Regions from separate parts of the Micromonospora sp. B11E3 genome, predicted to be linked through region 2. Evidence: riboswitches for the same ligand, from Rfam matches in the RefSeq annotation. Region 2 holds a riboswitch; each other region holds the start of a gene.
The links. Region 2 has a riboswitch for cobalamin ahead of ABGB16_RS31320 (ABC transporter substrate-binding protein). Riboswitches for the same ligand answer to the same signal wherever they lie in the genome.

Region 1: it holds a riboswitch for cobalamin, as region 2 does, so the genes downstream of both, bluB (5,6-dimethylbenzimidazole synthase) here and ABGB16_RS31320 (ABC transporter substrate-binding protein) in region 2, are expected to answer to the same signal.
Region 3: it holds a riboswitch for cobalamin, as region 2 does, so the genes downstream of both, cobN (cobaltochelatase subunit CobN) here and ABGB16_RS31320 (ABC transporter substrate-binding protein) in region 2, are expected to answer to the same signal.

The regions. Positions count from the first base shown of each region.
Region 1 is NZ_JBDPMC010000045.1:27,317-37,172, forward strand. Features, by position in the region: gene crtI (phytoene desaturase family protein) at 1-265, opposite strand, end outside; gene ABGB16_RS21390 (phytoene/squalene synthase family protein) at 387-1,331, shown strand; gene ABGB16_RS21395 (serine hydrolase domain-containing protein) at 1,350-2,450, opposite strand; gene ABGB16_RS21400 (NAD(P)/FAD-dependent oxidoreductase) at 2,545-3,966, shown strand; gene ABGB16_RS21405 (crotonase/enoyl-CoA hydratase family protein) at 3,972-4,733, opposite strand; gene ABGB16_RS21410 (EamA family transporter) at 4,924-5,871, opposite strand; cobalamin riboswitch at 5,888-6,087, shown strand; gene bluB (5,6-dimethylbenzimidazole synthase) at 6,122-6,739, shown strand; gene ABGB16_RS21420 (Rieske 2Fe-2S domain-containing protein) at 6,885-7,736, shown strand; gene ABGB16_RS21425 (LysM domain-containing protein) at 7,876-9,168, opposite strand; gene ABGB16_RS21430 (hypothetical protein) at 9,184-9,555, opposite strand; gene ABGB16_RS21435 (TadE/TadG family type IV pilus assembly protein) at 9,654-9,856, opposite strand, start outside.
Region 2 is NZ_JBDPMC010000116.1:3,412-13,267, forward strand. Features, by position in the region: gene ABGB16_RS31290 (LacI family DNA-binding transcriptional regulator) at 1-938, shown strand, start outside; gene ABGB16_RS31295 (xylan 1,4-beta-xylosidase) at 977-2,899, opposite strand; gene ABGB16_RS31300 (hypothetical protein) at 3,351-3,716, opposite strand; gene ABGB16_RS31305 ((2Fe-2S) ferredoxin domain-containing protein) at 3,737-4,450, opposite strand; gene ABGB16_RS31310 (ABC transporter ATP-binding protein) at 4,447-5,214, opposite strand; gene ABGB16_RS31315 (iron chelate uptake ABC transporter family permease subunit) at 5,214-6,296, opposite strand; gene ABGB16_RS31320 (ABC transporter substrate-binding protein) at 6,302-7,309, opposite strand; cobalamin riboswitch at 7,338-7,520, opposite strand; partial or broken gene ABGB16_RS31325 (AAA family ATPase) at 7,564-8,241, opposite strand; partial or broken gene ABGB16_RS31330 (hypothetical protein) at 8,241-8,517, opposite strand; gene ABGB16_RS31335 (hypothetical protein) at 9,224-9,811, opposite strand.
Region 3 is NZ_JBDPMC010000035.1:20,681-30,536, forward strand. Features, by position in the region: gene ABGB16_RS18650 (TIGR04013 family B12-binding domain/radical SAM domain-containing protein) at 1-628, opposite strand, end outside; gene ABGB16_RS18655 (FUSC family protein) at 748-1,872, shown strand; gene ABGB16_RS18660 (phospholipase) at 1,926-2,630, opposite strand; gene ABGB16_RS18665 (MFS transporter) at 2,807-4,042, shown strand; gene ABGB16_RS18670 (hypothetical protein) at 4,162-4,497, shown strand; cobalamin riboswitch at 4,668-4,797, shown strand; gene cobN (cobaltochelatase subunit CobN) at 5,155-8,826, shown strand; gene ABGB16_RS18680 (VWA domain-containing protein) at 8,856-9,856, shown strand, end outside.

The sequences.
Region 1 (9,856 bases), on a different contig from region 2:
GCGTCAGGTCCAGCCAGTCGCCCAGCTCCTCGCCGACCGCGCCGAGCGCCTCGGCGATCAGGTCGGGCATGGTGAGCACGGTGGGCCCGGTGTCGAACTCGTACCCGTCGACGGCGAGTCGCCCGGCCCGGCCGCCCGGCACCGGCTCGCGCTCGACCACCGTCACCTGCCGGCCGGTGCCGGCCAGGTGCAGCGCGCAGGCCAGCCCGCCGAGCCCGGCGCCGACGACGACCACCCGGTCCGTCGGTCCCGTCACGGTCCGCACCTGGCCACCTCCTTCGGAACGCCGCCCACCATGCCCGGCAACCGCCGCGTCGGCCGTGCGGCGAGCGTACCCTAGGGTTATGGGCTGCGTCGATTGATGCGTCGATTCTTGAGGAGTGCCGGTGGAGACCGACCTGGCCGCCGCCTACGACCGCTGCCGCGAGCTGCACCGGCGTCACGGCCGCACCTACTATCTCGCCACCCGCCTGCTCCCCGCCTGGAAACGCCGGCACGTACACGCCCTCTACGGCTTCACCCGGTACGCCGACGAGATCGTCGACCGCATTGAGGACGCGTCGCCGGACGAGCGGGCGGCGAGGCTCGACGGCTGGTCGGCGCGCTTCCTCGCCGGGCTGGACGGCGCGCCCGTCGACGACCCGCTGCTGCCCGCCGTCCTGCACACCATCGCCGTGTTCGACCTGGACCGGGCCGACTTCGCGGCGTTCCTGCGCAGCATGGCGATGGACCTGACGGTCACCTCCTACCGGACGTACGACGACCTGCTCGACTACATGGAGGGCTCGGCCGCCGTCATCGGCACGATGATGCTGCCGATCCTGGGCAGCTCCGACCCGGTCGCCGCCCGCGAACCCGCCCGCCAACTCGGCCTCGCCTTCCAGCTCACCAACTTCGTCCGGGACGTGGCCGAGGACCTGGACCGCGGCCGGACGTACCTGCCGGACGAGGACCTCGCCGCGTTCGGCGTCACCCGCCAGGACCTGCTCGCCGCCGCCGCCGGGCGCCGGAGCACGCCGCGGATCCGGGAACTGATCGCGTACGAGGTGACCCGCGCACAGGCGCACTACGCCGCCGCCGCGCCGGGCATCCCCCTGCTGGCGGCCGGCTCGCAGGCGTGCATGCGGACCGCGTACGCGCTCTACGGCGGCATCCTGGACGAGGTGGCCGCCCAGGGCTACGACGTCTTCGCGCGCCGGGCCCGCGTGCCGGGGCGACGGCGACTGGCCGTGGCGGGACGCGCCCTGCTCGCCCCGCCGGGCACCCCGGTCGCGCTCCCCGGCCCGGGGCGGCGGGAGGGGGGCCTTGTCACCGCGGGGGTCCCGTCCTGACCGTCGCGGGCGGCGGAATCAGAGGCAGGAGTGCAGGGCCTCGACCAGCTCGTCCACCCGGTCGTGGCCGGCCAGCCGCGCGGTGGCGTACGCGAAGGTGTAGCCGCGCGCCGGATCCGCCCAGGCGCTGCTGCCGCCGATCCCGCCCATGCCCCAGCTACCGTCCGGCTCCCACTGCATGCCCAGCGTCCAGCACGCCCGACGGTCCAGCACCACGTCCGGCCCGTCGTACTGGACGCGGGTCGCCTCGCCGACCAACTCGGGGCTGAACAGACGTACCCCGTCCAGCGTGCCGCCGGCGAGCAGGCCGGCGTAGAGGCGGGCCAGCCCGGCGGCCGTGGCGTGCAGGTTGACCGCCGGCACCTCCGCGCCCCGCCACACCGGGCCGTTCAGCACCGCCACGTCGAGGCCGCCGGCCGGGTTGCCCAGCGCCCGCGCCCGCACCGAGCCCGGCTCGCCCAGCGTCCGGGCCGGCCAGCCCGGATCGCCGTACGACAGGTCGGCGCACCGCCGCCGGTCCGCCGGCCCGAGGCCGAAGCCCAGGTCGAGCCGCCACGGCCCGGCGATCTCGTCGGCCAGGAAACGGCCCACCGACCGGCCGTCCACCCGCCGGACCAGCTCGCCCACCAGGTGCCCGTACGTCCAGGCGTGCTCGCCCGCGACGGAACCCGGCTCCCACTCCGGCTCGGCGGCGGCCAGGTCGGCGCAGAGCAGCGCCCAGTCGGCGACCGCGTCGGCCGGGCGGGGCACCGGGAACGCCGGCAGGCCCGCCGTGTGGCTCAGCACCTGGCGCACGGTGGCCGGGGCGCGGAACCCCGGCCAGTGCGCCGCCACCGGGTCGTCCAGGCCGAGCCGGCCCCGGTCGACGAGCGCCAGCAGGCACAGCGCCACCACCGGCTTGCCGACCGAGTACACGTTGACCAGGGTGTCCGGCCGCCAGTCCCGCCCGTCGCCCGGCCGCCCCCGGGAAGGGTCGGCGGTAGCCCCGCCCCGGCTGCCGCCGACGAGGTCGACGACCAGCCGCCCGTCGTACCAGACGGCGAGGGAGGCCCCCGTCTCCCGGCCGGCGGCGAACAGGTCGTGGAAGCAGTCCCGGACCGGGGCGAAGCGTGCGCGCATCCGGCCACCGTAGGGCCTGCCCGCCGGAAACGGGCCCGCCATTTCCGGCCCCGCCAGGGTGGCCGCGACCCGCCCGGTGAGGAATGCTGGCGTGGTGGCGGAGCCGGAAGTGGTGGACGTGGTCGTGGTCGGGCTCGGCGTCGGCGGCGAGGAGGTGGCCGGGCGGCTCGCCGAGGCCGGCCTGAGCGTCGTCGGGGTCGAGCGGGGCCTGGTCGGCGGGGAGTGCCCGTACTGGGGCTGCGTCCCGAGCAAGATGATGATCCGGGCGGCGAACGCGCTCGCCGAGGCCCGCCGGGTCGACGAGTTCGCCGGCACGGCCCAGGTCCAGCCCGACTGGGCGCCGGTGGCGAAGCGGATCCGCGAGGAGGCCACCGACACCTGGGACGACACGGTCGCGGTACGGCGGTTCACCGACAAGGGCGGCCGGTTCGTCCGGGGCGACGGCCGGCTCGACGGCCCCGGCCGGGTACGCGTCGGCGACCAGGTGTTCCAGGCCCGGCACGGGATCGTGCTGGGCACGGGCACCCGTCCCGTCGTCCCGCCGATCGACGGGCTGGCCGACACGCCGTACTGGACGAACCACCAGGCGATCGAGGTCGAGGATCTGCCAGGCTCGCTGCTGGTCCTCGGCGGCGGCGCGATCGGGCTGGAGCTGGCCCAGGCCTTCGCCCGGTTCGGGGTCGCCGTGACGATCGTCGAGGCGATGGACCGGGTGCTCGCCGTCGAGGAGCCCGAGGCGTCCGAGGTGGCCGCCGCCGCGCTGCGCGCCGACGGGGTGCGCATCGAGACCGGCCTGCGGGCCGAACGGGTCGCCCACGACGGGCGGGCGTTCACGCTGTACGGCACGGGCGGCGTCACGATCGTCGCCGACGAGCTGCTGGTGGCGACCGGCCGGCGGGCCGACCTCGACGAGCTGGGCCTGGAGACGATGGGCCTCGACCCGTCCCGGCGCCACCTCGCCGTGGACGACCGGATGCGCGTCGCCGCGGGGATCTGGGCGGTCGGCGACCTGACCGGCGAGGGCCCGTTCACCCACGTCGCCATGTACCAGGCGGCGATCGTGGTCGCCGACGTGCTTGACCACACCCGGCAGGCGCAGCCGGGACCGGAGGCGGGCACCACCCTGAGTGGGACGGCGGGCCCGGCCGGCGTGCCCCGCGCCGACTACCGGGCGCTGCCCCGGGTCACCTTCACCGACCCCGAGGTGGGCGCGGTCGGGCTGACCGAGCGGCAGGCGCGGGAGCGCGGGATCAACGTGCAGGTCGGCCTCAGCCGGCTCGGCTCGTCGGCCCGGGGCTGGATCCACCGCGCCGACGGGCTCATCAAGCTGGTCGCCGACGCCGACCGGGGCGTGCTGGTGGGGGCGACGTCCGTCGGGCCGGCCGGCGGCGAGGTGCTGTCCGCGCTGGTGGTGGCGGTGCACGGGGCCGTCCCGATCGACCAGTTGCGCCACATGATCTACGCGTACCCGACGTTCCACCGCGCGATCGAGGACGCCCTCCGAAACCTGCGGTAGCGCCGTCAGGTCGGGGCGCCGTGCCGGCCCGCTCCAGCCGCGAAGCGGGCCGCGCCCGCCGCCGCGCCGGCCGTGAGCGACTCCACGCCGTACGCCAGCTCGACCGCCAGCGCCTCCGGCTCGGGCAGGCCGGCGCCGGCCAGCACCGCCGCCCGGTCGTTGCGCAGGCAGGTCTGCGGGTGGCGGGCGATCTCGGCGGCCAGCCGCTCGGCCTCCGCCCGGGCCTCGCCCGGCGCGACCAGCCGGTTCACCAACCCCATCCGGTACGTCTCGTCCGCCGGCACCGGCCGGCCGGTGAGGATCAGGTCCAGCGCCCGGCTCTCCCCGATCAGCCTCGGCAGCCGCACCGTGCCGCCGTCGATCAGCGGCACCCCCCAGCGCCGGCAGAACACCCCGAGCACCGCGTCGGACTCGACGACCCGCAGGTCGCACCAGAGCGCCAGCTCCAGCCCGCCGGCCACGGCGTACCCGGAGATCGCGGCGATCACCGGCTTCGACAGGCGCATCCTCGTCGGGCCCATCGGGCCGTCGCCGTCCGGCTCGACGCGGTTGCCCCTCGGGGTGCCGATCGCCTTCAGGTCCGCGCCCGAGCAGAACGTCCCGCCGGCGCCCCAGAGCACGGCAACCGCCGCCGCCGGGTCGGCCTCGAACGCGCGGAACGCGTCGGCCAGCGCCCGCGCGGTCGGGCCGTCGACGGCGTTGCGGGCCGCCGGCCGGTCCAGGATCACGGTGGTCACCGCGCCGGCGCGCTCCACTCGTACGCCCATCCGGACAGCATGCCCGCCCGGGGCGCCGGCGCGCCAGGCCGGAGCCTGCGTGGGCCTCAAGGCTCGTCGCAGCGGGCCTGCTCGTGCCCCCGGCCCTGATCGTGGCGGCGACGGTGGCGGCCTCAGCCCTCGTCGCGGCGGGCGAGGGTGGTGGCCTCAGCCCTCGTCGCGGCGGGCGAGGGTGGTGGCCTCAGCCCTCGTCGCGGCGGGCGAGGGTGGCGCCGAGGGCGGCGGCGACCACGCAGCCGACACCGGCCAGCTGCGGCCAGGCCAGCAGCTCGCCGAGCAGCAGGGTGCCCACCAGCGCGGCGATCGCCGGTTCCAGGCTCAGCAGGACGGCGAAGACCTGCGCCGGCATCCGGCGCAGCGCGGCCAGCTCCGCCGAGTACGGCAGCACCGACGACAGCAGCGCCACCCCGAGCCCGAGGGCGAGGACGCGGGGATCGAGCAGCTCGACGCCGGCCGTGGCCACCCCGAACGGCAGTACGCAGAGCGCGCCGGCCGTCATGCCCAGCGCCAGCCCCCGGGTCCCCGGCACCCGCGTGGCCAGCGCCTTGCCGAGCAGCACGTAGCCGGCCCAGCCGAGGGCGATCAGCCCGCACAGCGCCATCCCCAGGGCGTCCACGCCGACCCCGCCGAGGCCGGCCAGCAGCAGCACCCCGGCCCCGGCCAGCACCGCCCACAGCACGTCGGCGATCCGGCGGCTGCCGAGCAGGGACACCAGCAGCGGGCCGGCGAAGCCGACGGTGACCGCCACGCCGAGGGGTACTCGGTCCAGCGCGGCGTAGAAGGCGAGGTTCATCGCGGCCATCGCCACCCCGAACGCCGCGACCAGACCGGCCGCCCGCCACCCGAGCCGTAGACCCGGCCGGACCACCACCAGCAGCACCAGCGCGCCGAGGCCGAGCCGCAGGGCGGTCGTGCCGCCCGCGCTGGTCGCCCCGAACAGCTGCTTGGCCACCGCCGCGCCGACCTGGGTGGAGAGCATCCCGAGCAGCATCAGCAGCGGCGGCGGTAGGGCGTCGGGGCGGCCGATCGCGGCGGTCAGCCGGGCGGCGGCGGGGGTCGGCAGCGGGCGGGAGGCATGGGCGTACACCCCGTCCACGATGGCCCCGGCGGGCCCCGGCCGCGACAGCATTTCCAGTAGCATCGGCGGCGGCACGATCATGTGAGGTGCCCCACGTGAGTGGGGAGAATCGGGAAGCCGGTGCGAATCCGGCACGGGCCCGCCGCGGTGACCGGGGAGCCACCGTCCACGCGCGCAGAGCGCAGCCACTGGCCGTACGGCTGGGAAGGCGGACGGCCAGGCGTCGATCCGGGAGTCCGAAGACCGGCCTCGCGTCGACCGCCCGCCCGCAGGGGTGGGCCGAGCGCAGCGGGAGCCTGCCGTGGAACTGTACGACGCCATCCACCGTCGCCGTGACGTCCGAGCCCAGTTCACCGGGGAGCCGGTGCCCGAGGAGACCCTGCGTCGCGTCCTCGCCGCCGCCCACGCCGCACCGAGCGTCGGCTACTCGCAGCCGTGGGACTTCATCCTGGTCCGGGACGCCGACACCCGTCGCCGCTTCCACCGCCACGTCCAGGACGAGCGGGAGACCTTCGCCGCCACGCTGGACGCCCCGGCGGCCGAGCGGTTCGCCCGGATCAAGATCGACGGGGTGCTGGAGTCGACCCTGTCGATCGTGGTCACCTACGACGCGGCCCGGGGCGGCCCGGCGGTGCTCGGCCGGCACGCCATCGCCGACGCCGGCCTCTACTCGGTCTGCCTGGCCATCCAGAACCTCTGGCTCGCCGCCACGGCCGAGGGGCTCGGCGTCGGCTGGGTCTCCTTCTACCGCGAGCCGTTCCTCGCCGAGCTGCTGGGCGTACCGGACGGCATCCGGCCGGTCGCGTGGCTCTGCGTCGGGCCGGTCACCCACCTGGAGGCCGTACCCGACCTGGCCCGGCACGGCTGGCGTCAGCCGCGTCCGCTCGCCGCGGCCGTCCACCGGGATCGCTGGCGGTGATCGGCCTCGTGGCGGCGACATGGCGGCATCCGGGTCGGACGGATGCCGCCATGTCGGGGACATGGTGTGTCCGCTCCCGGCGCGGTCGGCGCGAATTGTCGCCGTCGCCCGGTTTGCGACCGCTTCCGCCGGGAAGTCGGACGGCATGCGGGCACTCTTGACGAAACTCGAACAGAACTCGGCGCTGGACCGAGCCGGCGACCGGTTGCAGCGCGGCGTCCAGGCCACCCTCCGACCGCAGCGGGTCCGCGACCTGCTGCACGGGGTGTGGCTTGGGCATCCGTTGCATCCCGCGATGGTGCAGGTGCCGGTGGGCGCCTGGATCAGCGCGGCCGTGCTCGACCTGATGCCGGGGCAGCGCCGGGCGGCCACCGCGCTGGTCGGGCTGGGCACGGTCAGCGCCCTCCCGGCGGCGGTCGCCGGGCTGAACGACTGGGCGGCCCTCGCCCGCGACCAACGCCGGGTCGGCCTGGTGCACGCCGCCGCGAACACCGTAGCCCTCGCCCTGTACGCGGGCTCGCTGGCGGCGCGGCGGCAGGGCCGGCACGGGGCGGGGCGGATGCTGGCGTACCTCGGGCTGACGGCCGCGAGCACGGGCGCGTACATCGGCGGGCACCTGGCGTACAAGCAGGCGGCGCAGGTCAACCAGAGCGTCTCCGAGCTGCACCGGATCAGCGACGGCTGGAAGTCGGTCGCGGACATGGCCGCGCTGCCGCAGCGGAAGCTGATCACCCGCGAGGTGGACGACGTCTCGGTGATCCTGTACCGGCACGGCGACGACGTCACCGTGATGCTGGAGCGCTGCCCGCACCAGAGCGGCCCGCTCGGACAGGGCGAGGTCACCGAGGTCGACGGGCACGACTGCGTCGTCTGCCCGTGGCACGGCAGCACGTTCCGGCTCAACGGCGGCGAGGTCGTGCACGGCCCGGCCGCCAACGACCAGCAGATCCTGACGAGCCGGGTGGTCGACGGGGTGCTGCAGGTCCGGCTGCCCTGACCCGCGCCGGCACGGCACGGTCCGATCCCGGCGTCCGGCTGTGGCCGGTCGGACCTGGTGCCGCTGTTGGCCCGGCCCCGGCGGGCCCCGGTGCCGCTGTTCGCGGGCCCCGGTGCCGCTGTTCGCGGGCCCCGGTAGGTCAGCCCCGGCGGTGCCGGCCGGTGACGAAGGCCCGCGCGCTGGCGGTCGCCCGGGCGGTGGTGGTCCGGGCGGCGCCGGCGGCTCGGGCGGTGGCGCCGCCCCGGGCGGTGGCGCCGGCGGCTCGGGCGGCGGTGGCGGGCCGGCGGCGCAGCCCGAGGACCGCGCCGATCTGCGCCCCGACGATGCTGGCCACGGCGAGCACCGCCGAGACCGCGAGCGGCCGGTTCACCCGGTCCTCCTCGCCGGCCCGGGACGCCCCGGCGGCCATCGCCGGCTGCCCGCCGCCGGGCGACTGCGCCACCTGCTGGGCCGACTGGGACGACCCGGCCGGGGGCCGGGCCGCCGACGGCCCCGGCGAGGGGCGGGTGGTCCTGGGCGACGAGGGGGTCTCTCCTGCCTGAGCGCCGGGCCCGGGCGGGTTGGCGGGAGCGGCCGGGCTGGCCGGGGACGCGGGGGACTCGGACGGCGCGGCCGGGGGTGCCGGCGGCGTGACCGTGCCGGGGGCGGGGGTCGTCGGCCGGGCCACGAGCCGGCCGGTGGCGTGCCGGCGCGCCCCGCCGTCCTGGCTGTCGTCCGGGAGCCGGATCAACTGTCCGGGCTGGATCCGGTCCGGGTCGCGCAGCCGGTTCAGCTTCGCGACGTCCCGGTAGCGGTCGAAGTCGTCGAGGTAGCGCTCGGCCACCTTGCCCAGATAGTCGCCCTTGGCCACCCGGTACACCGTCGGTCCCGTCTGCTCCGGCGTCTCGGCGGCGGCCGTGGCGACCGCCGCCGGCCCGGGTCGGGCGGCCACCGGGGCCGTCGCGGCGGGCGGCAGGGTCGCCGCCGTCCGGTGGGTCGCCGCCGGCTGCACCGCCGCCGGGGCGGCGGCTGCCGCGTACGGGCCGGTCAGGACGGTCGCCGCGCTCGCGGCCGGGCTCGCCGCGATGATCAGCGCGACCGAGCCGACCAGCGCGGCGGCGGCCCGCTGCTGCCGGCTCATCCCGGGCAGCCGGGGAGCCGGCCGGCGCACCGCCTGCGCGCCGAGCTCCACGAGCACGGAGAGGGCGAACGTGGCCCACCCGAACCAGCCGACCAGGGCGAGCGCGCGCAGGAAGAGCTGCCCGTCGTCCCGGCTGGTGAGCGCGGTGCCGATCTCGGCGAGGGTGGGTACGTGGTCGGGCAGCGGGTTGCCGGCGAACGCGATCAGCGCCACCGGCGCCCCGACCAGCACCGCGACCAGCACGATCAGCGCGCCGAACCCGGTGAGGAACTGCCCGACCCGCCGTGCGGCGGAGCGACCCGGTGTGGCCATGGCGTGCCTTCCCTTCTACGGGCCCTTGGTGAGGGCCCGCGCGGTGGCCTCACCGGAGACGGTGACGGTGTTGCCGAAGCCGAAGAGGCCGAGCATGTACCGGTCGTAGGTGACCGTGACGCGGACGCGGACGAGCTTCTCCCCGTCCACGACCGGGAACTCGACGGAGTGGCCGGTGACCCCGGCCGCGGCGAGGTAGCTGCGTACCGCCGCCCGGGCCGCCACCTCGTCGATCTCCTTGGGTCCACCCTCGATGGCCTGCGCCCGGTCGATGGACTGCCCACCGGTCCGGGCCGCCTCGGCGGCGAGGTTGTCGGCCCGCTGCATCGACCGCAGCTGGCCGGCGCCGTCGAACGCCAGGCCGATGATCGCGAGTACGCCGATCATGCCCGCGGCCAGGAACAGGCTGACCCGGCCGTCGTCGCGGCGCAGCCACCCGACCCGGCGCAGCCACCCGATCCCGCCGGCGGAAGCGGGGCGCGGCGTCACGACCGGCTCCGGTAGCGGTCCAGCGGGGAGGTGAACGTGGCCGAGACGGCCCGGGCGCCGGTCATGCCGGGCAGCAGCGACAGCCGGATGTCGGCGAAGGAGACCGTACATGTGACGCGTACGGTCACGGCGGCCGGTTCCCCGGGGGCGGCAGCGTACGCCTGGTCGAAGCTGACCGGTGTGCCGTTCACCGAGCCGG
Region 2 (9,856 bases):
TGTCGGAGGAGATGCGCCGCCGAGTGCTCGAGGCGATCGAGGAGCACGGCTACCGTCCGAACCACCTCGGCCGCGCCCTCGCCGCCCGCCGCCACGGCGCGCTCGGCCTGGTCTTCCCGGGCCTGTCCGGCCCCTACTTCAGCGAGCTCATCCAGGGCTTCGAGTCCGAGGCCGTGGCCGCCCGGGCCAGCGTGCACATCCTCTGCACCCACCTGCGGGAGGACTCCGACGCCGAGGTGCTGGAGATGGCCCGCCGGGTGGACGGCCTCGCGGTGATGGGCGGCACCATCTCCGACACCACGCTGCTGCGGCTGGCCGAACTGGCCCCGGTCGTCGTCCTGGCCGGGCGCGGCCCGGGGACGGTGCCCTCGGTCAGCGTGGACAACGCCGCCGCGACCACCCGACTGACCCGGCACCTGCTGATCGACCACGGCCTGCGCGACCTGGCCTTCGCGGGCACCCCGGAAGGCTCGCCCGACGTCAGCGACCGGTGGGCCGGCTTCCTCGCCGCCCACCGCGAACTCGGGCTCGTCCCACCCACGGACCCGGTCCGGGTCGCCATGCAGCAGCCCGACGGCGTGCTCGCCGCCGACCGGTTGCTGGACGGCGCGGCCGCCCCGGACGCCATCGTCTGCGCCAACGACGAGATCGCCCTCGGCGCGCTCGTCGGGGCGTTCCGCCGGGACCTGCGCGTGCCGCGGGACCTGGTCGTCACCGGCTTCGACGACGCGCCGATGGCCGCACTCGTCTCGCCCCCGCTCACCACCGTCCGACAGCCCGTACGGGACCTGGCGGCCGAGGCGGCCCGCATGATCCTGCGGGCCGTCGAGGCTCCCGACGCCCCCGCGCCGGACAGCGTCGTCCTTCCCACCGAGTTCGTCGTGCGCCGCAGCTGCGGCTGCCCGGCGGACACCACCACCGGAGGTACCGACGCCTGAAGCGCGTACTCCTGCCTCCTGCCGCGGATCGCCACCGGTCAGCTTCCGGCGACCTCGACCAGCACGGCGCCCGGCTGGGGCAGGTGCAGCTCCAGCACCGCCGCCCCGCCCTCGGCGGTGGTTTCGGCCTTCTCCACCGCCAGGGCGTCCGCGGCGCGCAGCGCGGCCCACTGCTGTTCGGTCGGCCACTCGGTCACGCCCAGCCGGCCGGCGAGGGTGGTGACGTCGCCGTGCTCGCGGTCCAGCCGGGTCAGCGTGACGGTCCGCCCGGCGGCGCCCTCCACGGCCAGCCGGATCCGCCGGGCCAGTGCGGGGTCGCCGTCGCGCTTGGACTGGTCGAGCGTGGAGCCCCAGACCAGGATGGCCAGGCTCCCGTCGGCGCGCCGGCTGGCCCAGGTCTGCACCAGCCCGTCGGCGCCGTCGCCGTACGCCGGGACCGGCAGCTCGGTCTCACCGAGCCGGGAGAGCATCCGCAGGGCGTGGTAGCGCGGCTTCGCGATGCCGCCCACGGTGATCAGGCCGAACCCGCCGTGCAGCAGCCGCGGCGGGCGGCCCAGCTCCTCGAAGTGGTCGCTGGCGACCCAGTACGACAGGGCGTCGACCCGGCCGGCGGCCGAGCGCATGCCGCTGAGCAGGAACGTCGCCGCGGAGGTGCCGTCGTTGACGGGGTGGAAGTGGGTGGGGGTGACGCCCCACTCGGTCCACAGCAGGCGGGCGTCGGGGAAGCCGAGCCGGCGCAGGGTGGGGCGCAGGTCCAGCGGCGGGCTGCCGTACGTGTGGGTGGACACGAAGTCGACCGGCGCGCCTGAGCGGGCGGCGTGCGCCAGCAGCGCGTCGACCCAGCCGGCGGCGGCCGAGGACGGGCCGCCGACCGGGATCCGGGGGTCGACGGCCTTCACCGCGGCGGCGGTGACGTCGTACAGCCGCATCCACTCCTCGCGGGTGCCCGACCAGAACACCTCCAGGTTGGCCTCGTTCCACACCTCGAAGTCCCAGGAGAGCACCTCCTCGCCGTAGCGCTCCAGCAGGTGCGCGACGAGGGCCCGGACCAGCTCCGCCCAGCGCTCCCAGTCCTTCGGCGGGGAGATGACACCGCGGTATTCGAAGACCGTGCGCTCCGGGTCGCGGGCCAGGTCGCGGGGCATGAAGCCGATCTCCACGACCGGCCGCAGCCCGGTGGAGAGCAGCAGGTCGTACACCCGGTCGACGCCGGTGAAGTCGATGACCGGCTCGCCGTCCACCTCGCGGTAGACGGCCAGGTCGTCGTGCAGGATCGAGTGCGCCCGCACGGTCCGCACGCCGATCTCGTCGTGGATCCGGCGCAGCGCGGCCAGCAGCTCGACGCCGATCTCCCGCCCGCCCGAGGTGTCGGTGCACAGCAGCTGGGACAGCCGTTCGCTGCCGATCATCGGCTGCCACGGACGGTGCAGCGGGCCCCCCTCGGCGGCGGCGTCGACGTGCAGCACGACGGTCGGCGCGGTGCCGCTGGCGGGCAGCGCCGTGCAGGTCACCGGCGCGCCGAGCGGCCCCGTCACGGTGACCTCGCCGACCGAGGCGACCGCGTACGCGTACGGCCGACCCGGCTCGCCGGTGGTGTCGACGTACCAGGTGTCGGGCACCGACAGCACGTCACCGCCGAGGTGGTCGACCGGCGCGAACTCGCCGTGGGGGACGCCGTCGCGCAGCGGAGCGCGGTGCACCAGGTAGCCGACGGCGTCGGGCACGGGCGACCAGGACAGTCGTACGTGGCCGACGCCGGCGAGCGCCTCCAGGCCGGCGGGCGGGTCGAGGACCGGGGTGACCGCTGTCGTGCCCGCCTCGTCGCTGCGCAGCGCGATGCGCGCCTCCCAGTCTGATCTGGCATCGGCCGGTGTCGTGCCCGCCTCGTCGCTGCGCAGCGCGATGCGCGCCTCCCAGTCTGATCTGGCATCGGCCGGCCGCGACTCGCTGCCGTTGGTCACCGGGGCACCTCCAGGTGGTGTCGTCTGGCACCGATCCGAGCAATGTAACCGGTTTCTGCGACAGTCGCGCCCACTCGTCGGCCACTTTTCTCCGGGACGCGACCCGCCGCGCCGCGACGTCCCCGCCGTCGCAGGTCTCCACGGTCGGCGCCTCCACAGGCGGCCGCTCGCTGCTGCCGATCGCCAACGACACCGGCTCGTTCGCCCGCGGCAGGCGCTGGCCAGCCGGCTCGCGACCCTGCGTACGTGCGCCGGCGACGTGTGCCGCCAGTGGACGCCCGTGCCCGCCCCGACGCTCTGAGCCGACGTGCCTGGCCGTCTGCCCCGCCCAGCCGGGGCGGGCAGACGACCGCCTGGGCCCGCATCGCCGACGTGCCGTTCGTGGACGGGGCGGGACGGGTGCCCACCGCGCGGTAACCCAGCCGGCTCCTGCGTCGAAGGCCGTCTACGCCTATCCGTTCTGATACCGCGCACCGTCGACCGGCGCGTGGATTCCCGGACTGACCACGGACAACTCCAGCACGGCGGGCAACGGTGCGACGCCGGGCCCGCCGGCGCTGACCCACTCGACGATGTCCTCGATGATCGCGTCATCGAGGACCAGACCGAACCAGACCGGCCGCGCCCCGGCGCGGCGCGCCGCCCGGCTGGGGTGAACGACGAGTACGTTGGACTGCGCACACAGATCGAGGCAGGTGCTGACCCGGACGCGGTGCGGGGCCGGCAGCATGTCGCGCAGGTGCCGCAGCTGAGCGTCGTGACCCACCTCCGGATGCTTGCGGGCGCTGCCGCAGCAGCAGTCCCGGCACACGGTCACCAGGCAGCCGTCCGCCTCCGTCATGCGCTGCTCCTCGGTCGTTGGCCGTTGACAGGCCGCCCCTGTCGTAGGTGCTCGTCGGCGATACGGATGGCGAGCTCCGCGTCGACGTGGGTGTACCAGGTGTCGTCCGGGTGCACGACGACGAGGGGGCCGAGGTTGCAGGGGAACAGGCAACCGGTGGCGGTGACCAGTACGTCGTCGTCGCCCAGGCCGCGACGGGCGAGTTGGTGCGTGAGGGCCTCGGCGACCTCGTTCGCCCCGTAGGCGGTGCAGCGGGGTCCGCGGCAGATCAGGACGTGGCAGCGGTGCCGGGGGACGGTCGACCAGGCGGCGCTGCGGAACGGGCCGGCCGTGGCGGGCAGCCGCTGGCGCGGGCCGGCGATGGCCTCGGCGATCGCGGTGCGCAGCGCGGGCTGCGCGGCCAGGGGCGCGGTGACCGACACCGGCGGCGGGCGGTCGTACCGGGCGGACCAGTGGTGGTGGGCGCGGCGGATCCAGGTGTCGAGGTAGCGGTCGGGCGGCAAATGCGTCGGGACCAGCAGCACCTCGCCGGCTCCGTCCGCGACGGCGGCGTCGAGCGCGTCGTGCAGCGCCGGCGCGGCGCCGTCGAGGAAGCACGCCGACACGCGTGCGTCGACTGCCGCGGCGACGTCGGCGGCGAGGCGGTGCACGGCGTCGTGGCCCGCGGTGTGGGTGACGGCACGCGCCACCAGCAGCACGTGCCGGGTCACGACGCGGGCGGGTGGTAGGTGACGGTGGGCCGCCCGGTGACCGGGTGTGTCGCGACGTCGGCGTGCACGCCGTAGACGTCGGCCAACAGTTCGGGGGTGAGGACGTCGGCGGGGGCGCCGGCGGCGACGACCCGCCCCGCGGCGAGGACGACCACCGTGTCGCAGAACATGGCGGCGAGGTTGATGTCGTGCAGCGCGGCGAGGGTGGTGATTCCGGCGCGGCGGACCAGGTGCAGCAGGTGCAGCTGATGGCGGATGTCGAGGTGGTTGGTGGGCTCGTCGAGCAGCAGCAGGCGCGGTTGCTGGGCCAGCGCGCGGGCCAACTGCACCCGCTGCCGTTCGCCGCCGGAGAGGGTGTGCCAGCGGCGGTCGGCGTAGCCGTGGAGGTCGACCCGGGCCAGCGCGTCGGCGGCGACGGCACGGTCGGCTGCGCTGTCCGACCACCGCGAGCGGCGGTGCGGGATACGCCCGAGCAGCACCACCTCGGTGACGGTGAGATCGAGGTCGGTGTCGGCGTGCTGGGCGAGCAGTGCGGCGCGGCGGGCGAGGGTGGCTCGGGGCAGGGTGGCGACGTCGTCGCCGTCCACGATCACCTGCCCGGCGTCGGGTGCGGCGAGGCGGGCGACGACGCGTAGCAGGGTGGTCTTGCCGCAGCCGTTGGGGCCGAGCAGCCCGACGAGGCTGCCGGCCGGCACGGCGCAGGTGACGTCGTCGAGGATCCGTCGGGCCGCGACCGACAGGGAGACGCCGGTGACGGTGAGCATCAGCCGCCCACCCGCTGGCGGTTGAGCAGCACGACGAAGGCGGGCACGCCGAGCAGCGCGGTCAGCACGCCGACCGGCAGTTCCCGGGGCGCGAACAGGGTCCGCGCGGCCGTGTCCACCCAGACGAGGAAGATCGCGCCGCCGAGGACAACGACGGGCAGCAGCCGGCGATGGTCGGCTCCGGTGAGGAACCGGGCGGCGTGCGGCAGGATCAGCCCGACGAAGCCGACCGCACCGCTGATGGCGACCAGCGCCGCGGTGAGCAGCGCGGTGGCGACCAGCAGCAGCCACCGCGCCCGGGTGACCGGGACGCCGAGGCTCGCCGCGGCGTCCTCGCCGAAGGCGAAGGCGTTGAGGGCGCGGGCGTGGGCCGCCAGCAGGATGAGCACGGCGGCCAGGACGGGTGCGGCCCAGGCCAGGGCGGTCCAGTCGACGCGGGCCAGCGAGCCGGAGAGCCAGAAGGTGATGCTCTGGGTGGCGTGCGGGTCGGCGACCCAGACGATGACGAACGAGGTGGCCGCCGCGCAGAGCTGCGCGACGGCGACCCCGGCCAGCACCACCCTGGTCGGCGCGAGCGCGGCTCGCCGGCCGGAGACCGCGACCACGACGGCGAACGCCGCGAGCGCGCCGGCGAACGCGCCTCCGGTGAGGGCGGCGACCCCACCCCCGAGGCCGACGACGAGGACCGCGACCGCGCCGAGCGACGCCCCGGAGGAGACCCCGAGCAGGTACGGGTCGGCGAGGGGATTGCGGGTGACGGTCTGCATCACCGCGCCGACCGCGGCCAGCCCTCCCCCGAGTACGGCCGCGCCGAGCACCCGCGGCAGGCGCAGCTGCCAGACGATGTGCTCGCGTAGCAGCGGCACGTCGGCGTCGGCGAGACCGAGGCGGTCGGCCAGCACCGCCCACACCGTCGTCACCGAGATGTCCGCCGGGCCGAGCGTGACGGTGACACCGATCGACACGATCAGGGCCGCGAGCAGCGTGACCAGCAGCCCCGTGTCGAACCGGCGAGACCGGGCGGCCGCGGCAACGCCCGTGGCCTCGACGGTGTGGCCGGGTGCGGCCGTACGGGCCACCACGGCGCTCAGCTGCCCGCTCCGGGTAGCGCCGCTACCCCCTCGGCCAGCGCCTCCACACCCCGCACCACCCGCACTCCGGCCGAGGTGGACGAGAACGGGATGACGACGAACCGCTGCCCGGCGACCGCGGGCAGGTTCTTCAGTGTGGGGTGTCGGGCCAGGAAGGCCTTCTTCGCGGCGGCCGGGTCCCAGGTGGCGTCGACGAGCACGATCACGTCGGGGTCACGCTCGATGGCGGTCTCCCAACTGGTGTCGGCCCAACTGCCGGAGAGGTCGCCGAAGGCGTTGCGGACCCCCACCGCCGACATGATCATGTTGGGGCTGCCGCAGCAGGCGCCCACGCTCGGCGCGTCGGTGCCGGCGTCCCACCAGAGCACCGACACCTCCCGCGCGCCGCCGAGCCGGGCGGCGGCTGCGGCGATGTGGGCCCGCTGGTCGGCGATGAGCTTCTCCGCCCGTTCCGGCACCCCGAAGACGGCGGCGACGTCCCGGATCTCGGCGAACACGTCGTCGACGGTCGACGTCGCCGGCCGGTGCTGCTTCGCGCAACCGGCCGGTGAGACGTACGTGCCGACGCCGAGCCGCGCGAGTTCGGCGCGGTCGCCGACGCCCTCGTCGCCGAAGGCGCTCTGGAACGAGGCGTAGACGAAGTCCGGTTCCGCGTCGAGCAGGGCCTCCCGCGACGGGTACCTCTCCGACAGCACCGGCACCGACGCGTACGCGGCGGCGTGCTCGGGCAGGATCGCGTCGTCGAGGTACGCGGTGCCAGCCATCCGGTCGGCCAGGCCGAGTGCCAGCAGGATCTCGGTGGCGGGCTGGTTCAGGCTCACCGCCCGCTGCGGGGGCGCGGCGACGGTGACCGGCGAGCCGCAGTTGGTCAGCGTCACCGGGGACGCCGACGCGGCGGCGGTGGGTTCGTCGTCCGCGGCGCAGCCGCCGAGCAGGACGAGCACGATGGACAGTGGCGCGGCAACGCGCCGGGACAGGGTGGACCGCACGGCGCGTACGCGCATCGGGACCGCCTTCCAGCACCTCGTGGACGGGGCAACGCAGTGCCGTGGCCGGTCTCCTGGCTGACGGGAGGTGCGTCCGTGGCCGGCCTTCCCAGGCGCGTGGCGCCCAGTGACCTCGAAAGGACGAGGGCCGCGGACTTCCCGATCACAGTGGCGAGGGCCGCGCCGGCATCGCACCGGCTTCCCGTACACCACGGCGGCCCCACTGTAGCCGGTGACCCATCCGGCCGCTACGGCGGAACACCACCCACTCGCGCAGCGTCCCAGCGCGCCTTCTCCGGGCGTTGCCGGACCGCCTCCACCACGCCGTCGAGCACCGCCTGGCGCAGGTCGCCCCGCTCCGGCAGGTCGGCCGCCGCCGGGTCGGCCAGCAGCACCTCCGGGTCCGGAAGGTCCATCCGGTCCAGGCCGGCCAGCAGTTCCAGGCCCGGGCCGTCACCCACCGTGCCCCGGACCAGCATCGACAACACGTCCCGGGAGGCGCCGGCCGCGGTGGCGAAGGCGATCAGGCGCAGCGTCATCTCCCAGGTACGCGGCGACGGCCAGGGGCCGCCCCGGCGGGCCTCGTTGTTCGGCAGCTGGTGCACGAGCTTGGGGCGGGCGGTGAGCAGCCCGCACACCGCGCGGCGGGCGAACGTCACGGCCTCGGCCAGCCGCCCCAGGTCGAGCCGTGGCAGCGACGCCGTGGGCCAGGTCCCGCCCAGGCCCCGCACCACCACCTCGTGGTCGTGGCTCCACTGCAGGTGGACGAAGCGGTTGGCCAGCGGCGCGCTCAACTCCCAGCCGTCGGCCGCCGAGGAGCGCGGATTGGCGGCGGCCACGATCCGGACCCCGGCCGGTAGCCGCAGGGCGCCGACCCGCCGTTCGAGCACAAGGCGCAGCAGGGCGGCCTGGACGGCCGGCGGCGCGGTGGACAACTCGTCCAGGAAGAGCCGTCCGGGGCGATCCTCGGCATGTGCCAGCGCAGCAGGTCCGGCGCCAGGTGCCGGAGATCGGCCCGGACCCGGGCGGCGAGTTCCCGGCCGTGGGCCCGGGTCAGGGAGCGCAGGCTTACGTCGACGTCGACGCGCGCGGCGGCGCACGCCCCCGCCCAGTCCCCCCGCAGCACGGCGGGCGGTCGCAGTCTTGATCATGGATGGCGGCACGGCGAACTCGCGCACGCGCAGCCAGAAGGAGAGGCGGGAACATCCGTCCGCAGTGGAGTGCATCAGCACTCACCTTGCGCGGATCGGACCCCCAATCTACTGATAGAGGTGTTCATCGCCGGGCAGCATACCGTTCCCCGTGGCCGGCACGCCAGGCGTGCGCGCGTCGGGTTCGGCCGATCGGCCGGTACCCGTCGCCGCCGGATGCCGGGAGGATCGGCGACGTTGATCATGCTGGCGGCCGGAACGGGGCCCTGCCCTCGCTGTGGTGAGACGACGGTGTCGGTACGCGAGGCGGTGCCCTGGTGCGCGGCCTGCGAGTGGAACCTCGACGCCTACGACCGTGCCCGGCAGGCGCCGGAATTCGGCTGGTCCTGGATCGACCGGCGCACCTACCGGCTGGCGGCCCGACTGACCCATCCGCGAGCAGACGTCGCTGTTCGCCTCGCACCCGCCGCAGGGCCTACGACACCGGATGCTCATCACCCGTGCCCCGCAGGCTCCCCACGTGACCCTGACCGAGACCAGGGCTGAGCGGATCGACGCGGAACTGGCCCGCCACTACCAGCGGGTGAGCCGGGACGCCGCCTGGGCCGCGTGAGGCGACCCAGCGTCACCCGGCGCGGCCATCCCCTGGTCGTGCGGTCACGCCGGGCGGTGCAGGCCGGCGTCGCGGGCCCGGGCGACGGCCTGCGCGCGGCCGGCGACGCCGGTCGGCGCCGGCCTGCCGGCCGAGCCGCCGTCCGCCCCCGGTCGGAGGCCAGGGAACTCAGAGCCGGCCGGCCACCGTACGGGCCAGATCCGCGAGGCGCTTGCGGTACGTGGCCGGGTCGTCCGTACGGACCAGCCGGATGGACACCCACACCCCGCCCTTGTTGACGAAGACCGCGCCGTCCTCGGCGTACGCCTCGTCGCCGGCCCCGGCGATCGGGGTGAACTCGTGCCCGAGATCACGGTCGATGTCGTAGATCTTCTTCGCACCGTCGCCGACGAACACCTCCACCTGCGCGGTCGGGCCGGTGACCGGCCCGGTGTAGGTGCAGCTCTCCCGGACCGCCACCGGGTCCTCCAGCCTGGTGCCGGCCAGCTTCTCCGCCTCCTGCTTGGACACCAGCGCGCACGCGTCCGGCGTCGCGGGGGTCGACGGTTCCTCCTCCGCCGGCTCCGTGGGCAGCGGGTCGTCGGTCGGCGCGGAGGTGGCCGTCACGCCCTGGCCGCCGCCGGCCGCCGGGGTGTCCCCGCCCCCGCCGAGGCCGATCGCTCCGCAGCCGGCGAGCGCGGTCGCGGCCGCCACGGCGGCGAGGGTGGCGAGAGCGCGGCCGCCGCGACGCCGGCCCGTTCCGAGGTACGTCATCATGGGGGTCCTGTCGTGGGGTCGGCTGCCGGCGCTCGGGCGTCGCGG
Region 3 (9,856 bases), on a different contig from region 2:
GCCAGCGGACGTTCTCGACGCTGCGGTGCCGGAACTTCGCCGAGAACATGAACGGCGTCTGGCAGAAGCGGCAGGAGAAGACGCAGCCGCGGGTGATCTCGAGGGCGTTGAACCGGTCCCACCTCAGCGAGAAGCCACGGAACTCGTCGAGCGGTCGCCGCTGCGGGCGCCCGGTCCGCACGACCGCCCCGGTGTCGTCGCGGTAGGCGAGGCCGGGGACGCCGGTCGGGTCGCCGACGGCGTCCACCAGGCGCAGCAGGGTGGTCTCGCCCTCCCCGACCGCGGCGACGTCCCAGCCGGCGTCCAGGGTCTGCACCGGCTCGGCGGTCGCGTGCACGCCGCCGGCGACGTGCGTCACGTTCGGCGCGTCGACCAGGGCGCGGACCTGGGCCAGCTCGCCCGCCATCGCCTCGGCGTCCGGCGAGTAGAACGACCACAGCACCAGCACTCGCGTCGCCGAGCCCGCCGCCGCCCGGACGTGCGCCGCGGTCGCCTCCGGGGTCTCGCCGAAGCGCACCTCGTACCGCGTCGCGGTCTGGTGCTGCTCCAGCGCCCCGAGCAGCACGTGCAGGCCGTACGTCACCGCCTTGCGGTACCGCAGCACCAGCACCAGGTCCACCGTCGTCATGGTCACATCGTGCCAGCCGGCCCGCCGGCCACCGGCGGGGGCCGATCGGGCCCCGGCCGGGCCGCCCGGCGCGCCGACGGGCACCATGGGTGGCGGCGCGACCAGGGGAGGAGGCGGCGATGCCGCGGTGGAGCTGGTTCCGGGAGGCCGCCGGCCGGGTACGGCGGGGCTGGCGCCCGGTGGTGGAGGCGACCCTGGCCGCCACGGTCGCCTGGGTGCTGGCCACCCGGCTGCTCGGGCACCCGCAGCCGTTCTTCGCCCCGGCCGCCGCGCTGATCGTCCTCGGTCAGGCCCGGGGCCAGCGGACGCGGCGGGCGGTGGAGGTGGTGCTCGGCGTCGCCGCCGGCGTGCTCGTCGCCGACGTGGTGGTGCAGGCCCTCGGACCGCACACCAGCTGGACGGTCTTCACGGTCATCCTGCTCACCGTCGCGCTGGCGGTGGCCGTCGGCGCGAGCGGCGTGTCCGTGGTGCAGGCCGCCGTCTCCGCCCTGTACCTGGTGGTGGTCGCCCCGCCCACGGAGTCGCTGGTCCCGTTCCGGTTCGTCGACGCGCTGGTCGGCGGCGGGGTCGCCCTCGTCGCCAGCCAGCTCCTCGACGCCCGGCGTCCCCTCGCCCCGCTCGTCGCCGAGTTCCGGCAGACCTTCGAGGACCTGGCGGGGCTGCTGTGCGAGGTCGCCGACGCGCTCGACGCCCGCGACGAGACGGCCGCCCTGGCCGCCCTCCACCGGGCCCGGGGCATGGACGCCGCCGTCGAGCGGCTGCGCGGCGGCGTGCTCGCCGCCGGCGAGGCGCTGACCCTGCACGTACGCCGCCGCCGGGACCTGGGCCGGCTGCGCTCGGTGGACCCGTCGATCGGCCAGATCGACTACGCGGTGCGCAACGTGCGGGTGCTCGCCCGGGCCGGGGTGACCCTGACCCGGCTGCCCAGCCCGGCCCCGGCGGAGCTGGGCGCGGCGGTCCGGTCGCTGGCCGCCGCGGTGCACGCCGCCGGTGAGGCGTTCGCCGCCGACCTCGACGGCCGGGACGCCGCCGCCGACGAGCACGCCGCCCGCGCCGAGGACGCCGCGCTGGAGGCGGTCCGGCTCGCCGGCCGGCTGTTCACCTCCGGTCAGACGCTCCCGGTGGCGATGATCGTCGGGCAGCTCCGGGCCACCGCCATCGACCTGCTGCGCGGGCTCGCGCCCGGCGACGACGCGGCCGTCCTCGGCCGGGTCGACGAGGCGCTCGGCCTGCCCGCCGTCTGAGCCGGTCGAGTTCCGGAGACAGCGGCCCGAACGGGAACCTGGGCACGGAGGGCTCAGCCGGCGGCGAGCCAGTCGAGCGCCTGACGCCGGATCGGCTCGGGCACCTCGTGCCCGCCGTCGAACTCGGCGTACGTCACGTCGTGGCCGAGGCCGCGCAGCCGGGGCACCAGCCGGCGGCTGCACACGTCCACCGGCAGCACCGGGTCGTCGGTGCCGTGGGAGAGGAACAGCCGGGGCCGACCGTGGCTGACCAGGGGCGCGGCGAAACCGGGGGAGAAGGCCAGCACCGCGTCGGCCAGGTCGCCGTTGGTCAGGCCCAGCGAGAGGGCGTACGAGGCGCCGTCGGAGAAGCCGCCGAACGCCACCCGGGCGACGCGGTAGTTGCTGAACGCGTCGGCGAGCAGCGCGTCGATCCGGCGTACGTCGGTGCCGAACCCCTCGGCGATCACGTCCCACGTCGACGCGGTCGCCTTCGGCGCGACCAGCAGCAGGTGGTGCGCGTCGGCCAGCGGCAGCAGCAGGTCCAGCCCCTGCCGCGCCGACCCGCCCGCCCCGTGCAGCAGCAGCACCAGCCGGTACGGCCGGTCGTCGGCGCGCTCGGCCGGGGCGTACAGCAGGGCCGCGGGCTCGCCGCCGGGGCCCGGCACGGTCACCAGGCCGCGCCGGGCACGGGTGACCGGCGGGCCCGGGCGGGCCGTCAGCCGCCCGTGCCGGTGGTCCTGCGCCGGTTCCCGGTGCGCCGGGGCGGGCTCGGTCACTGGCTCTCCCCGCTCTCCAGGTCGCGCGTCGCCGGTCGACGTCGGTTACCCGCAGGAGAGGCCGATAACCGCCAGGCCGCCGTTCGGGGCGGTCTGGTGGTGGCGCTCTCAGGTGTGCGATCGTCGGCGGGGCCGCGGGCGGGCGGCGAAGGACGGGGAGAGGAAGAAGGAACCGCGTGAACAGTTCCACCGACGTCACCGATCCGGTGGCGGCCCCAGCTGTCGCCCGGCCGGTGCTGGCGGCGCGCAACGCCGTGGCCGTCGTGTTCGCCCTCAACGGCCTCGCCTCCGCCGCCTGGTTCTCCCGGGTGCCGGCGGTCAAGGAGGCGCTGGAGCTCAGCGCGGGGCGGCTCGGCCTGCTGTTGCTGGCGGCGTCCGTCGGGGCGCTGGTGGCGATGCCGACGTCCGGCCTGATCACCCAGCGGTTCGGGGCGGCCCGCACGGTGGCGTACAGCACGGCGCTGCTCACGCTGGCGCTGGCCGTCATCGGGCTGTCCGCCGGTCTCGCCGGCTGGCTGCCCGGGGTCGCGGTCGGCCTGTTCGCCCTCGGCTACGGCTCCGGCACCTGCGACGTGGCGATGAACATCGAGGCGACGGGGGTCGAGCGGCGGCTCGGCCGGACGATCATGCCCCGGTTCCACGCGGCCTGGAGCCTCGGCTCGGTGGCCGGCGCCGGCCTCGGCGCGGGGGCCGCCCGGCTCGGGTTCCCGCTCGCCGCGCACCTGGCGGTGCTCGCGGCGGTGGTGCTGGTCGGGACGCTGCTCGCGGTCCGCGCGTTCCTGGCCGCCGCGCCGGCCCCGTCGACGGACGACGCGAAGCCGGGAGCGGACGCCGCCGCCCGGCGCCGCGCCCAGCTGGCGGCCTGGCGGGAGCCGCGCACCCTGCTCATCGGCCTGCTGGTGCTGGTGGCGGCGTTCACCGAGGGCACCGCCAACGACTGGGTCGCGGTGGCCTTCGTCGAGGGGTACGACCTGAGCGAGGCGGCCGGCGCGGCCGTGTACGGGGTGTTCGTGGCGGGCATGACCCTCGGCCGCACCGCCGGCACGGTGGCGCTGGACCGGTGGGGGCGGGTGCCGGTGCTGCTCGCCACCATCTCGGTCGCCGGGGCCGGCGCGGCCCTCGCGGTGCTCGCCGGGTCCGGGCTCGTGGCGATCGTCGGCGTGGCCCTGTGGGGCATCGGCGCGTCGCTCGGCTTCCCGGTGGGCCTGAGCGCCGCCGCCGACGACGAGGAGCGGGCGCCCGCCCGGGTCAGCGTCGTCGCGGTGCTCGGCTACACCGCGTTCCTCGGCGGGCCGCCCCTGCTCGGCTTCCTCGGGGACCACGTGGGCACCCTGCGGGCCCTGCTCGTGGTGCCGCTGGTGCTGCTGCCCACCCTCGCCCTGGTGCCGGCCACCCGCCCGCTGAAGCGCTGAACGCTCGCCGCCGGACGGCGGCCGCCCGGGCCCACGGTCAGCGTCTTCTCATCCGGCTCGCAGCCGGTTGCCAGCCGGCGGTGCTGCACTGGGGGAGACGCCCAGGAAAGGGGTCGGACATGGGCTGGTTCAGCCGGCGTCGGCGCGCCGCCGACGGGACGCCGACGAAGCTCGACCGCGAGGCGAACGCCGACGACCTCGCCGCCCTGGAGGCGTTCGTGCGGACCCGCCGGGGCGTGGAGTTCTATCTGGAGCCCGAGACCACGGCGACCGACACCACGGTGATGGCGATCGCCTACGACGGCGAGTGGATCCGCCGCCGGACGGGCTCGCCCCGGGCGGCGGCGCGGATCGCCCAGCGGTACGCCGTCCCGTTGTACGAGGCGGCGCGCACCGGGTACCCGGAGCGGATGCGGGCCTGGAACCGTGCCCACCCCGAGCGCCGCCTGCGCTGAGCCGGCGGGCCCCGGGACCTCGCGGGCGACTCGGCTCCGAAGGCGTCCCTTGGGGCAGGTGGGGGCGCGTCCCCGACCGGCCGGACGGGGTCGCCGCGCGGGCCGGCCGTGGGACGCGCCGTTGACCGGCGGCGCGCGGGTGTGGCAGCATTCGCGGCCTGACGGCAGTGAAGGAAGCCGGTGCGATTCCGGCGCGGTCCCGCCACTGTCACCGGGGAGCGATCCCCCCTCGTGAGTCACGGCCGTGTGTCTGCGGTTGGAAGGCCGGGGGTGAGCGTCGATCCGGGAGCCAGGACACTTCGGCCGTCGGGACGACCCCAGGGCGTGGACACCCGAGGAGGACCCGATGACGCACGCCGACGACCACCGTCTGCGCCGGTCAGCGCGTGGCAGCATGCCCGCGGCCGGCCGCCGACCCGCGCCGCCGCCCGGCCGCGCCCGGCCCGTCGTCCGCCGCTGACGTCCGTATCCCGCACGCCGAGGTCCGTGCCTCGGGACCGCCGACGTCCGCGCCCCCGCCCCGCCGGGTCCTCGCCCGCCCGGCCGGTCGGCCCCCGCTGACCCGGCACCCGGTCCGCCGTACCCGCTGAAGCCGCGCCCATCCCCTGCCCGCCGACGGCCGCTCGCCGCCGGGGGCGTCACTCTCCGGAGCCGTTCGTGCGCATCCTGCTGCTGTCCACCGCCGACACCGACCTGCTCGCCGCCCGCGCCAGCGGCGCCGACTACCGCCTGGCCAACCCGGCCCGGGTCGCGGCCGACGCCGTGTCCGCGCTGCTCGACGGCGTCGACCTCGCCGTCGTACGGCTGCTCGGCGGCCGGCAGGCGTGGCCGGACGGCCTGGCCGCGGTGCTCGCCTCCGGCGTGCCGACCGTGGTTCTCGGCGGCGAGGCGGTGCCGGACGCGGAGCTGATGGCGGTGTCCACCGTGCCCTCCGGGGTGGCCACCCAGGCGCTGACGTACCTGGTCGAGGGCGGGCCGGACAACCTGGCCCAGCTCGCGCGGTTCCTCTCCGACACGGTGCTGCTCACCGGCGAGGGGTTCGCCCCGCCCGCGCCCACCCCCGCGTACGGCGTCCACGGCGACCGCGAGCCGGCGCCCGGCCGCCCCACCGTCGGGATCGTCTTCTACCGGGCGCACACCCTCGCGGGGAACACCGCGTTCGTCGACGCCCTCGCCGACGCGGTCGACGCGGCCGGCGGCAACCCGCTGCCCGTCTACTGTGGCTCGCTGCGCGGCCTCGCCCCGGGCGACGGGCCCCTCGAACTGTTCGCCCGCTGCGACGCGCTCGTCGTCACCGTCCTCGCCGCCGGCGGGACGGTCCCCGCGGACGCCTCCAACGGCGGCGACCCCGACGCGTGGGACGTCGGCGCGCTCGCCGCCCTCGACGTCCCGGTGCTCCAGGCGCTCTGCCTGACCAGCACCCGCGACCAGTGGGCGGCCAGCGACGCCGGCCTGTCCCCGTTGGACGCCGCGATGCAGGTCGCCATCCCCGAGTTCGACGGCCGGATCGTCACCGTGCCGTTCTCGTTCAAGCGCATCGACGCCGACGGGCTGTCGGTCTACGAGCCCGACCCGGAGCGGGCCGCCCGCGTCGCCGGCATCGCCGTGCGCCAGGCCCGGCTGCGGCACGTCCCGAACGCCGACAAGCGCCTCGCGGTGGTGCTCAGCTCGTACCCGACGAAGCACTCCCGGGTCGGCAACGCCGTCGGCCTGGACACCCCCGCCTCGGCGGTGCGCCTGTTCGCCGCGCTCGCCGACGCGGGCTACGACCTGGGGGAGCAGCCGCCGCCCGGCGACGGGGACGCACTCATCCACGCCCTGATCGCCGCCGGCGGGCACGACATCGAGTGGCTCACCCCGGAGCAGCTCGCCGGCGCCGAGGCCCGGGTGCCGGGGGAGACGTACCGGAGGTGGTTCGACCGGCTCCCCACCGGGCTGCGGGAGGCGGTGCTCGCGCACTGGGGCGAGCCGCCGGGCGAGCTGTACGTCGACGGCGGCGACGTCGTCCTCGCCGGGCTGCGCTTCGGCAACGTGGTGCTGATGATCCAGCCGCCGCGCGGCTTCGGCGAGAACCCGATCGCCATCTACCACGACCCCGACCTGCCGCCGAGCCACCACTACCTGGCCGCGTACCGGTGGCTGGCCGCGCCCGTGGAAGAGGGCGGGTTCGGCGCGGACGCCGTGGTGCACCTGGGCAAGCACGGCACCCTGGAGTGGCTGCCCGGCAAGGGGCTCGGGCTGGCCGCCGACTGCGCCCCCGACGCCGTCCTCGGGGACCTGCCGCTGGTGTACCCGTTCATCGTCAACGACCCCGGCGAGGGCACCCAGGCGAAGCGCCGCGCCCACGCCGTCGTCGTCGACCACCTCGTCCCGCCGATGGCCCGCGCCGACACGTACGGCGACCTGGCCAAGCTCGAACAGCTCCTCGACGAGTACGCCACGGTGCAGGCGCTCGACCCGGCCAAGGTGCCGGTCGTCCGGGCGCAGATCTGGGACCTCGTGCGCGCCGCCGAGCTGCACCACGACCTGCACACCGAGGACATGCCGGCCGCCGACGACTTCGACGACTTCGTGCTGCACCTCGACGGGTACCTGTGCGAGGTCAAGGACGTGCAGATCCGCGACGGGCTGCACGTCCTCGGCGGCGCGCCCGCCGGCGAGGCCCGGGTCAACCTGGTCCTCGCCGTGCTGCGCGCCCCCCAGGTGTGGCGCGGGGCGCGGGCGCTGCCCGGCCTGCGCCAGGCCCTCGCCGCCGCGTACGGTCTCGACGAGCAGGCGCTGCTCGCCGCGCCCGGCGAGCGGATCGCCGTGCCCGCGGCGCTGACCGAGGCCGTGGACGGGCCCGCCGCCACGGCCGCCGACGCCGTCGACCTGATCGAGGGGCTGGCCCGCCGCCTCGTCGTCGGCATGGAGACCCTCGACTGGGACGCCGACCGGGTCGACGAGGTCGTCACGGAGGTCGCCGGCCGCGCGATCCCCGACGCCGCCGACGTGCTGCGCTTCGCCGCCCGGGAGGTGGTGCCCCGCCTCGACGCCACCACCGACGAGGTCGACCGGGTGCTCGGCGCCCTCGACGGCCGGTTCGTGCCGCCCGGCCCGTCCGGCTCGCCCACCCGGGGCGTGGTCGACGTGCTGCCCACCGGCCGCAACTTCTACTCCGTCGACCCGAAGGCGATCCCGTCGCGCAACGCCTGGGACGTCGGCGTGGCCCTGGCGGACTCGCTGCTGGCCCGGCACCTCGCCGACACCGGCGAGTACCCCCGCTCGGTGGGGCTCACCGTCTGGGGCACCAGCGCCATGCGCACCCAGGGCGACGACGTCGCCGAGGTGCTGGCCCTGCTGGGCTGCCGGCCCACCTGGGACGACCGGTCCCGCCGGGTCACCGGCGTGGAGGTGGTGCCGCTGGCCGAGCTGGGCCGTCCCCGCGTCGACGTCACCGTGCGCATCTCCGGGTTCTTCCGCGACGCGTTCCCGCACGTCGTCGCGCTGATCGACGACGCCGTGCGCCGGGTCGCCGCCCTCGACGAGGCCGCCGAGGACAACTTCGTCGCCGCGCACGTCGCCGCCGACGTGGCCGAGCACGGCGACGAGCGGCGGGCCACCGCCCGCATCTTCGGCTCCAAGCCCGGCGCGTACGGGGCGGGGCTGCTGCCGCTGATCGACGCCCGCAACTGGCGCACCGACGCCGACCTCGCCGAGGTGTACGCCGTCTGGGGCGGCTACGCGTACGGCCCGGGGCTGGACGGTCGGGAGGCCCGCGCCGACATGGAACGCTCCTTCGCCCGCATTGCCGTCGCGGTGAAGAACCAGGACACCCGCGAGCACGACATCGTCGACTCCGACGACTACTTCCAGTACCACGGCGGGATGGTGGCGATGGTCCGCCACCTCACGGGGGCGTCCCCGGCCGCGTACGTGGGGGACTCGGCGATGCCGCACGACGTGCGCACCCGCACCCTCGGCGAGGAGACCCGGCGGGTGTTCCGGGCCCGGGTGGTCAACCCGAAGTGGATCGCCGCGATGCGCCGGCACGGCTACAAGGGCGCGTTCGAGCTGGCCGCCACCGTGGACTACCTGTTCGGCTACGACGCCACGGCCGGCGTCGTCGACGACTGGATGTACGAGCACCTCGCCGCCGCGTACGTCTTCGACCCCGGGACGCGGGAGTTCCTGGAGCAGTCGAACCCGTGGGCGCTGCGCGGCATCACCGAGCGGCTGCTGGAGGCCGCCGACCGGGGGCTGTGGGCCGCGCCGGACCCGGCGACCCTCGACCGGCTCCGCGAGACGTACCTGGCCACGGAAGGCGACCTGGAGGACCGGGCCCAGTGAGTGCCTTCCCGTTCTCCGCCGTCCTCGGCATGGACGACATGCGGCTCGCCCTGCTGCTCAACGCCGTCTCCCCGGCCATCGGCGGGGTGCTCGTGCGCGGCGAGAAGGGCACCGCGAAGTCCACCGCCGTGCGGGCCCTCGCCGCGCTGCTGCCCCCGGTCGACCACGTCGTCGGCTGCCGCTTCGCCTGCGACCCGGCCGCCCCCGACCCCGGCTGCCCGGACGGCCCGCACCCGGACGAGCCGGTGGCCGACCGCCGCCCGGCCCGGCTGGTCGAGCTGCCGGTCGGCGCCGCCGAGGACCGGGTGGTCGGCTCGCTCGACCTGGAGAAGGCCCTCGGCGAGGGGGTACGCGCCTTCGAGCCCGGCCTGCTCGCCGCCGCCCACCGGGGCGTGCTCTACGTCGACGAGGTCAACCTGCTCCACGACCACCTCGTCGACCTGCTCCTGGACGCCGCCGCGATGGGCCGCAGCCACGTCGAGCGGGAGGGCGTGTCGGTCAGCCACGCGTCCCGGTTCCTGCTCGTCGGCACGATGAACCCGGAGGAGGGGGAGCTGCGCCCGCAGCTGCTGGACCGGTTCGGCCTCACCGTCGAGGTGGGCGCCAGCCGGGACCCGGCGGTCCGGGTGGAGGTGGTCCGCCGCCGGCTCGCCGCCGACGCCGACCCGGCCGGGTTCGCCGCCCGCTGGGCCGACGCCGACGCGGAGGTCGCCCGGCGGGTGGCCGCCGCCCGGGACCGGCTGGACCGGGTGCTGCTGCCCGACGCGGCGCTGCGCCAGATCGCCGAGGTGTGCGCCGCGTTCGACGTGGACGGCATGCGCGCCGACATCGTCACCGCGCGTACCGCGATGGCGCACGCCGCCTGGCAGGACCGGACGGTGGTGACCGCCGAGGACGTCCGGGTGGCCGCCCGGCTGGCCCTGCCGCACCGGCGCCGCCGCGACCCGTTCGACACCCCTGGCCTCGACGAGCAGCGCCTGGACGAGGCGCTGCGCCGCGCCGGCGAGGACGACCCCGACACCGACCCGCC